Regions from separate parts of the Streptomyces sp. NBC_01451 genome, predicted to be linked through region 1. Evidence: riboswitches for the same ligand, from Rfam matches in the RefSeq annotation. Region 1 holds a riboswitch; each other region holds the start of a gene.
What was found. A riboswitch is a leader RNA that binds a small molecule or an ion and turns the genes downstream of it on or off. The one in region 1 is predicted to bind cyclic di-AMP.

Region 1 (2,193 bases):
CGCGCGGGTACGGGGCCGCAGCGGCTCCGCGTTGATGAGCCTAACCGGCTCCGGGGGATCGGCCAGCCGTCCGACCACCCCATGGACGGAACATGAACGGAACCCAGGGTAAACATTGTTCCCCCAGGGAACAAAAAGCCCCGCTCCGGTGCGTACGGGGGAAGACGCACCGAAGCGGGGAGCCCGTGGGGGACGGGGGTGACCCTCACGGGCCCTCACTATGGAAGGCACGGATGTGAGAGCCCTGTGGTTCACCTACGAACCGGCCGGGATGCGGGGAGGGTTCCGGCCCGCAGGTGCCGGGGTCGGCGGCGGTTCGGCCGAGCCGCAGCGGCGTCGGCCGAGGTGCAGCCGCGTCAGCCGCGTCAGCTGAGGTGCAGCTGCTGGCCCGGGAAGATGAAGTCGGCGTCGTCGATGATGTCCTTGTTCAGCTGGAAGAGCTTCTGCCAGCCGCCCTTGACGTCGTGCGCCTCGGCGATCGCGCTCAGGCTGTCGCCCTTGACGACCTTGTACTCGCCGTCGCCCTTCTTGACCTTCTTGCCGGTCGGGGTGGTGACGGTCTTCTTCGCGGCCGGCCGGTCCTGCGAACGCGAGGCCGGCTGGTTGTCGGTGGAGCGGGTGGAGGTCTCGCCGGAGTTGCTGGAGCTGTTCGAGCTGCTGGACGAGCTGTTGTCGCTCGTGCCGGTGCCGCTGCTCGCGCCGCCGTTGTAGGAGGCGCTGGACAGGCCCGTGCCGCAGACCGGCCAGGCACCCTTGCCCTGGCCCGCGAGGACCTTCTCGGCGATGGTTATCTGCTGGGACTTGGAGGCCTGGTCGGCGGTGGAGGCGTACGCCGAGCCGCCGTACGCGGCCCAGGTCGAGGCGGAGAACTGGAGGCCGCCGTAGTAGCCGTTGCCGGTGTTGATGGACCAGTTGCCACCGGACTCGCACTGGGCGACCGTGTCCCACTCGGCGGAGGTGGCGGCGGAGGCGGAGCCGGCCGCGAGGAGCGGAGCGGCGACCGCGGCACCGGTGACACCGGCGATGGCGACGACCCGGGTGGCCTTGGACGGACGGCGGTGCTTGCCCTTACCGGTAAACAGCATGCGTGATCCCCTCACCGACGCCTGCGAGGTGAGCTGTCGGGTTCGGGCCGGTTGAGTTGCCCGGCCGTACGTCCCTCTCGGGCGGCGTACGGCTTCACCCCAAGCCGCTCCGGGACAACTGCCCGGTGCGGCACTTACCTTGGGTCCCCCGCTCCTGCCTACGGCGCTTGATAGCGACGACTGTTCCCGTACGGCCGTTGGCAGGATTCGGCGTTACGACCGGCGGGGCCCACTGTGGCGGGCGATGACGACCGTAAACAGCTGATCCTCCGAAATACAAAGACGATCAGGGCTTCTGAGACCTTTGTCTCACCGCATCGATAACGGACATTCAGCGTCAAACCATGACGTGAACTCCGGTTAGTTTTGCCCGGGTTCGCTACCTAGCGCAAGGGTCTGACCGGGGAGGACGAGGCCCGAGTCCGCGTCGAGGAAGGACTCGGTCCCGGCGGGGGTCCCGGACTGTCCGCCCGCGAGATCGAGCGAGTCGGTGACACCCCAGAGGACGCCCCCGACACTGCCGGCGTACGAGCCCTCGGCCTGGCCGCGGTGACGACCGGTACCGGCGGGGGTTTCGGCGCCGACGGACGCCTCGGCGCCGACTTCACCAACCTGATTTCCCGCACTGCGCCCGGATTTGCCCCCTTCTTCACCCGTTGCGGAGCCCACGGGCGAAACACTCCCTTCCGCCTCGCCGCCCGCGCCCGGCGACGGGGCGGAAGGGGACGGCGACAGGGAGATGGCCGACCCGGCGGAGTCGCCGGGGCCGGTCGTGGCCCCGAGGGACGGCACGGAGGACGGCGACGAGCCGGAGGCGTCGGTCGGGGCCGAGGGGTCGACAGAGGGCGACCCCGAAGGGGTGGGTGACGCCGAAGTCGAGGAGGAGGGAGTGGAGTCCGAGCCCGAGGCCAGACCCAGGCCCGAGGTCCCGTCCGCGGCATCGTCGGCGCCACCCCCGGCCACGCCGGTGTCGACGTCGGCCGAGGCGGTGTCCTTGCCGAGCCCGGACAGCAGTGCGCAGGCCTCCCAGGCCCCCGCCCCCTGGTCGGCGAGTATCTTCTCGCCGATGGCGATCTGCTGCGAACGGCTGGCCTGGTCGGCGCTCCCG
Region 2 (2,193 bases), 2.5 Mb from region 1:
GTCCGCGAGCAGTACCGCGAACCGGTCGGCCCAGCCGACGAACGCCCCGTCGGGGCCGGGGTCGCCAACGCCCTCGGTGAAGCTGTCCCCCACCGCCACGTACGACCCGATCACCGCTCTGCTGTCATTCTTCGAATCGTCTGCCACATCGGCCCATGATTCACCTTCCGATGTGAGCTACGCGACCGTAGGAAGGGGTTGACTCGCGGTGAGATAAGCCACTCGTCAAGTGTTGGTCAACCCGGAATAACGGGACGACGCGACTCGTGGCCCACCTCATCGTGCGCGTGTCAGCCGACGGCGACGCCCTTCGAGCGGAGATACGCGACCGGGTCCACGTCGGAGCCGTAGTCCGGGGTGGTGCGGATCTCGAAGTGCAGGTGCGGCCCGGTCACGTTGCCGGTGGCACCGGAGAGGCCGATCTGCTGCCCCTCCGTCACGCTCTGGCCCGCCGAGACGGAGAGCTGGGAGAGGTGGGCGTACTGGGCGTAGTAGCCGTCGGCGAGCTGGATGACGACCTGGTTGCCGTACGCGCCGCCCCAGCCGGCGGAGACGACGGTGCCGGCGCCGACGGCCTTGAGCGAGGTACCGGTCGGGACGACGAAGTCGACGCCCGTGTGGTAGCCGCTGGACCACATGCTGCCCGCGACGTGGTAGGCGGTGCCGATGGTGGCACCGGCCACCGGAAGCGTGAAGCCGCCCGAACTGCCGGTGTCGGCAACCTCGGTCGTCGTCGAGGTCTGGGCCGTCGCGCTCTCGGCGGCCGGCTTGGAACTCTCCGTCCGCGTGGACTTCGAGGAGGACGAGGACTTGGCGGAGGACGAGGAAGGCGAGGAGGCCGACGCGGCCTTCTTGCCGATCGTCAGCTTCAGACCGGGGTGGATCAGACCCGGATCGGCGCCGATGGCGGTGCGGTTGTCCGAGTAGAGCTTCTGCCAGCCACCGCTGACGCTCTGCTCCTGGGCGATCTTCGAGAGGTAGTCGCCGGCCTGGACCGCGTAGGTCCTGACACTCGACTTCTCGGCGGCGGAAGGCGCCGACGCCGCGGACTTCTCGGTTTTGGCCGTCTTGGCGGAGACGTTTTCGGCCGTTACGGACTTGGCGGTCTCCGAAAGCGTCGACACGGACTGCGTCGCGGACTCGGCCGTGGCCGCATGGGCTCCGGTGGCTCCCAGCAACGGCAGAGCGAGTGCCGCTCCGCCGGTTCCGGCGACGGCTATCGAGCGGGTGAATCGCTGGGACTTCGGACGGCGGTGCTTACCCTTCGCGGGCATGGCGAATTCCTTCTCCGTCGCCTGCGAGGTGAGCTGTCGGGTGCGGACTGGAGATGTCCGGCCACGCCTGAACGTGACTTAACCCCAAGCCTGTTCCAGAGACCGGAACAGGCGTTCTACCTGTGGGTCCCCCGCTCCTGCCGTTCTCGGGTGTTCGATGCGGGCTCCGGGCGGCGGCAGGATTGGGCGTCCGTCCGGATTGGTGGCGAACGTAAGCGACCAGGACGCACCGGAACAAGCCTCAAGTTCCCTGTGTACGGATTTCCTGTGATCCTCCCCAGAATTCCCGGTCACTGTCCGTGAATTCCGGATCTCTCAATCCCTGGAACTCCCTTGAAGCACACCGAAATTACGTGAACATGACGGCGACTCAGGGTCACGGATATGACCCTGCTCACGCACTGGATTCACAGCAACCCTCATTTCCTTGCGAGTTGGAATGAAGGCGCCATAACGGACAGAAGAATCAGATCCGACGAAGTCGGAAAACCGCCGCTTCGAGGTCACCCTTCAGCCCGGTCCGCAGGCCACGATGCAGGAGCACGGCCCCACGGTGGATTTCACCCGTTTCACGGCATTCATAGGTCGCCGCCGGGTCGAGGCCGCGCAACCGCAGCGCCGGGACCGGTTCCCCGTAGTGCTGCGCCTGGAGCCAGGCGAGGACGACGGTCTCGTCCCCGAGCACGTACTGCACCGCGCTCAGCCCGCCGGTGGGGCGCCGCAGCCGGTAGAGGTCGCCGCGCTGCACGACGGGCCGGATCTCCTTGTAGAGCCCCACCCACTCCCCCGCCTCGGCCAGCTCCTCCTCCGTCCACTTCGTGAGGTCGCCGCCGACACCGAGCACTCCGGCCATCGCGCTCACGAACCGGAACCGCAACGAGCTCACCCGGCCGTTGAGCTGGGTGTTCGGGCTGTCCGT
Region 3 (2,193 bases), 1.6 Mb from region 1:
GCTGTACAAGGAGCTGTTCCCGGCGTCCTCGCGCATGTCACGTCCGCGCCAGGGCACCGAGGAGACGGTCGCGAAGATCGACGCGGCAGCCGTACGCGCCTTCTACGAGAGGCACGTCCGGCCCGCCACGGCCACCGCCGTGGTCGTCGGCGACCTCACCGGCGTCGACCTGGACGCGCTGCTCGGCGACACCCTGGGGGCCTGGACGGGTTCGACGGCCGAGCCGCGGCCCGTGCCGCCGGTGACCGCCGACGACACCGGCCGTGTCGTCATCGTGGACCGCCCCGGCGCCGTGCAGACCCAGCTGCTCATCGGCCGCATCGGCGCCGACCGGCACGACCGCGTCTGGGCCGCCCAGGTCCTCGGCACGTACTGCCTCGGCGGCACCCTCACCTCCCGCCTGGACCGTGTCCTGCGCGAGGAAAAGGGCTACACCTACGGTGTGCGGGCGTTCGGCCAGGTGCTGCGCTCCGCCCCGGACGGCACGGGCGCCGCGCTGCTCGCCATCAGCGGCTCCTTCGACACGCCGAACACCGGTCCCGCGCTGGCGGACCTCTGGAAGGTGCTGCGCACCCTCGCGGCCGAGGGGCTCACCGACGCCGAGCGCGATGTCGCGGTGCAGAACCTGGTCGGAGTCGCCCCGCTCAAGTACGAGACCGCGGCGGCCGTTGCGAGCACGCTGGCCGACCAGGTCGAGCAGCACCTGCCCGACGACTACCAGGCGACGCTGTACCGGCAGCTCGCCGCGACCGGCACGGTGGAGGCCACCGCGGCGGCCGTCAACGCCTTCCCGGTGGACCGTCTGGTGACGGTGCTCGTCGGGGACGCGGCGACGATCGAGGAGCCCGTCCGGGCCCTCGGTATCGGCGAAGTGACCGTCGTCCCCGCCGAGTAGCGGCACCCGGCGTACACGACAGGAGCCCCGGTGACGAAAGCGTCACCGGGGCTTCTGTGTCCATGTTGATGCGCAAGTTGTCCGTATTGATGGAGAGGTGGACAGTCTGCACTGTGGCATGCGCTACAAAACCCGTGATCGGTTTGTTGATTGAAAGATGTCCCGTTTAGCGTCTGTCCGGCTGTCCGTCATGCACTGCGCCGCAGCCGCGGCACCGGACAGTCATCGCCGAGTCCCCGTACGGCGCGAGCCAGGGGAGCCGGGGACCCACCATGTGCAGTCCCTGGGGTGAATCGGATGCCCGCGTGTACAGCGAGGGTGTCCGTAGGAGACCTTCCTGCTCCGAACCCGTCAGCTAACCCGGTAGGCGAGAAGGAAGGAAAGGACCCACCACTACATGGCGTTCACCCGCGCCACCGGGAAGCACCGTCGTCCCAGCCGCCCCAGTCTTGTCACCCGTACGACCGTCCGCGCGGCCGGCGTCGCCGCCCTCGCGACCACCGGCGTCGTCGGCTCCCTCGCAGCTCCGGCGCTCGCCGCGGAGTCCACCGTCGAGCAGACCGGTCTCACCCCGGTGGTCTCCATCGGTGAGTCGCTCGCCGACGAGATAGACGCGCAGGCCGCCGCCCAGGAACAGGCCGCAGAGAAGGCCGCCGCCGAGAAGCGGGCCGTCGCCGCCGCGAAGAAGGAAGCGGAGGAGCGGGTCAAGGAGGCGCGCGAGGCGAAGGCCCGTGCCGCCCGTGAGGCCGAGCGCAAGCGCCTCACCAGCTACGTCGCCCCGATCGCCGGCTCGTACATCTCCACGGGCTACAAGGCGGGCGGCGCCGTCTGGTCCTCCGGCAGCCACACCGGTGTCGACTTCCACGCCGCGTCCGGCACCACCGTCCAGGCGGTGGGCTCCGGCACCGTCGTCGAGGCCGGCTGGGGAGGGTCCTACGGCAACAACATCGTGATCAAGATGATTGATGGTACGTACACCCAGTACGGTCATCTGTCGTCCATCAATGTGTCCGTCGGCCAGACGGTCACCCCGGGTCAGCAGATAGGCCTCTCCGGAGCCACCGGCAACGTCACCGGGGCGCACCTCCACTTCGAGGCACGTACGACCCCGGAGTACGGCTCGGACATCAACCCCGTCGCCTACCTCCGCTCGCACGGCGTGAACGTCTGACGACCCCGCGCACCACTTGTCGTGGCCCCGGCTCCCCGAGCCGGGGCTTTCGGCGTTTCGGAGGGTGGTGTGTCCAAAAAATATCCATCGATTCCGGCCTGCCGTCGGAAATTCCGGTTCTCTGCAA
Region 4 (2,193 bases), 2.1 Mb from region 1:
GCCGCGCTTGCGCGTGTCACGGCCGCGGGCGTCCGGCATCTGGTCGTGACCGGACGGCCGGCTCCGAGAGTCCGGCCACTGCTCGACGACCTGGGCGCCGGGGGGCTCGCGGTGTGCGGGCAGGGGGCGCAGGTGTACGACGCCGGCGCGGACCGTCTGCTGTGGTCGGTGACCCTGGACCGGGAGCTGGCGGAGACCGCGCTCGGCAAGATCGAGGCCGAGGTCGGTCAGGTGTACGCCGCCGTCGACCAGGACGGTGTCGACGGGCTCACGCTCATCGAACCCGGGTACCTGATGCCGCACCCGACGCTGCCGGCCGTACAGGTGCCCCACCGGGACGATCTGTGGACCGCGCCCATCAGCAAGGTGCTGCTGCGTCACCCGTCCCTGTCCGACGACGAGTTGGCGTCGGCGGCGCGCGGAGCGGTCGGTTCCCTCGCGACGGTCACCATGTCGGGGCCGGGCACTGTCGAACTCCAGCCATGCGGCATCACCAAGGCGACGGGGCTCGCGCTGGCCGCCGAGTATCTCGGGCTGACCGCGTCCGCCACGATCGCCTTCGGTGACATGCCCAACGACATCCCGATGTTCGACTGGGCGGCCCACGGTGTCGCCATGGCCAACGCCCATCCCGAGCTCAAGGCCGTGGCGGACGAGGTCACCCTCTCGAACGAGGACGACGGGATCGCGGTGGTGCTGGAGCGGCTGTTCGGGGCCGGAGCGGGCCGGTAGCGGACCAGGGCCGGCCGGCCCGGTAGACCTGGGCCGGCTGCCCCGGGCTGCCTGCCGCCCGGGGCTGCCTAGTAGGCCCCGTACACGTTGTCTATCGATCCGTAGCGCGCCGCCGCGTAGTTGCAGGCCGCGGTGATGTTCGCGATCGGGTCGTAGGGGTCGTACGAGGTGCCTGCGACGTGGTAGGCGGCGAAGGTCGGGTCGATGACCTGGAGGAGGCCCTTGGAGGGGGTGCCGGCTGCGGCGTTCGAGTCCCAGTTGTTGATGGCGTACGGGTTGCCCGACGACTCGCGGATGACGTTGCGGTAGATGCCGTCGTACGTTCCGGGGATTCCGTTCTGCGCCATGATGTCGAGCGATTCGCGGATCCAGCCGTCCAGGTTGTTCGCGTAGTACGTCGTGGTCGATGACGTGACGGACGGTGCCGCTGATGCCGTTGTCGCGGTCAGGAAGGGGATGGCCAGGGCTGCGGCGGCCGTCCCGGTGATGGCGAGTGTGCGCGTGAGCGCGAGCGGGCGGCGGGAGGTTCTCGCGTGGTGGTGCCGACCTCGTACGGGCATGGTGTGTCCTCTCCGGCGCCTGCGAGGTGAGCTGTCGGGTTCGGGCGGGAGATGCCCGGCCGGGCGCGTTGTCGGCGCACGGCTTCACCCCTAGCCGCTCCGGCGTGAATGCCCGGACCGGCGGCTTGCCTGGGTCCCCCGCTCCTGCCTGCGTGAGTCATGTGTGGGTGGGTTGTCTGCTCTGCGGGCGGTGGCAGGATTCGGCGGGCCGCCCGGTGTGGCGCGAAACGTATGCGAGAGCACACGGATGGAACAAGGGGCGGAAATGCAGGACTTGCCTATTTGGGACGCCCATTGGGGATAAAACGGTCAAAAAGTAAAGGGCGCGTGGAGGGCAACTTGCCTTTTGTGAAGGGGGAGTTTGCGGAGTGGGGGTCGTGGGGGTTGCTTGTGGGCGTGACTCGAATCACGGAGTGGGGGTAGTCGTGATCCGGGTGGCGTGAGCGGGCATTTTGAGGTTTTTGCTGATCAATGGACGCGCATGTCCGTTGTGGGAGTGGAACCTGCTGTGCGATGCGCGACGTTGTCCCGGTGACGGTCGCGGCGAGGGGTGGCGATGGGTGGGAAAGGCGTGGGGGTGAGGTGGCGTATGTGCGTGTGGGCTCAGGTGCCGGATGCGGGATGTTTATAAATGTCCATGCTTTGGACTGATCAAAAACATTCCGGTCGTGATCCGATACCGCCTGGGCTGGACGGGCGGGCGCTCGCGGTGATCGAAACGTGACCGGATACGCTGACTTGAGTGATGGCAACGATCTATCGACACACCGTGTGACCGCCAGTAGACACCAGCAGACAGGAGATCCCTCGTGACCGTCGTCGGGCCGTTCGGGCTGAGCGTGCGGGACCAGGCTCTCGAAGCCGATGTCCAGGCCGGATTGGCGGCTGTCGAGGAAGGGTT

Region 2: linked by a shared signal. The riboswitch ahead of OG595_RS05435 (M23 family metallopeptidase) and the one ahead of OG595_RS16445 (transglycosylase family protein) in region 1 are both predicted to bind cyclic di-AMP.
Region 3: linked by a shared signal. The riboswitch ahead of OG595_RS09510 (M23 family metallopeptidase) and the one ahead of OG595_RS16445 (transglycosylase family protein) in region 1 are both predicted to bind cyclic di-AMP.
Region 4: linked by a shared signal. The riboswitch ahead of OG595_RS25740 (transglycosylase SLT domain-containing protein) and the one ahead of OG595_RS16445 (transglycosylase family protein) in region 1 are both predicted to bind cyclic di-AMP.

The regions. Positions count from the first base shown of each region.
Region 1 is NZ_CP109479.1:3,799,044-3,801,236, forward strand. It holds gene OG595_RS16445 (transglycosylase family protein) at 366-1,085, opposite strand; cyclic di-AMP (ydaO/yuaA leader) riboswitch at 1,089-1,261, opposite strand; gene OG595_RS16450 (transglycosylase family protein) at 1,446-2,193, opposite strand, start outside.
Region 2 is NZ_CP109479.1:1,249,093-1,251,285, forward strand. It holds gene OG595_RS05430 (SGNH/GDSL hydrolase family protein) at 1-114, opposite strand, end outside; gene OG595_RS05435 (M23 family metallopeptidase) at 291-1,274, opposite strand; cyclic di-AMP (ydaO/yuaA leader) riboswitch at 1,278-1,437, opposite strand; gene OG595_RS05440 (alpha-galactosidase) at 1,741-2,193, opposite strand, start outside.
Region 3 is NZ_CP109479.1:2,246,227-2,248,419, reverse strand. It holds gene OG595_RS09515 (M16 family metallopeptidase) at 1-895, shown strand, start outside; cyclic di-AMP (ydaO/yuaA leader) riboswitch at 1,112-1,280, shown strand; gene OG595_RS09510 (M23 family metallopeptidase) at 1,293-2,066, shown strand.
Region 4 is NZ_CP109479.1:5,876,245-5,878,437, forward strand. It holds gene OG595_RS25735 (HAD family hydrolase) at 1-732, shown strand, start outside; gene OG595_RS25740 (transglycosylase SLT domain-containing protein) at 801-1,292, opposite strand; cyclic di-AMP (ydaO/yuaA leader) riboswitch at 1,294-1,455, opposite strand; gene OG595_RS25745 (polyprenyl synthetase family protein) at 2,102-2,193, shown strand, end outside.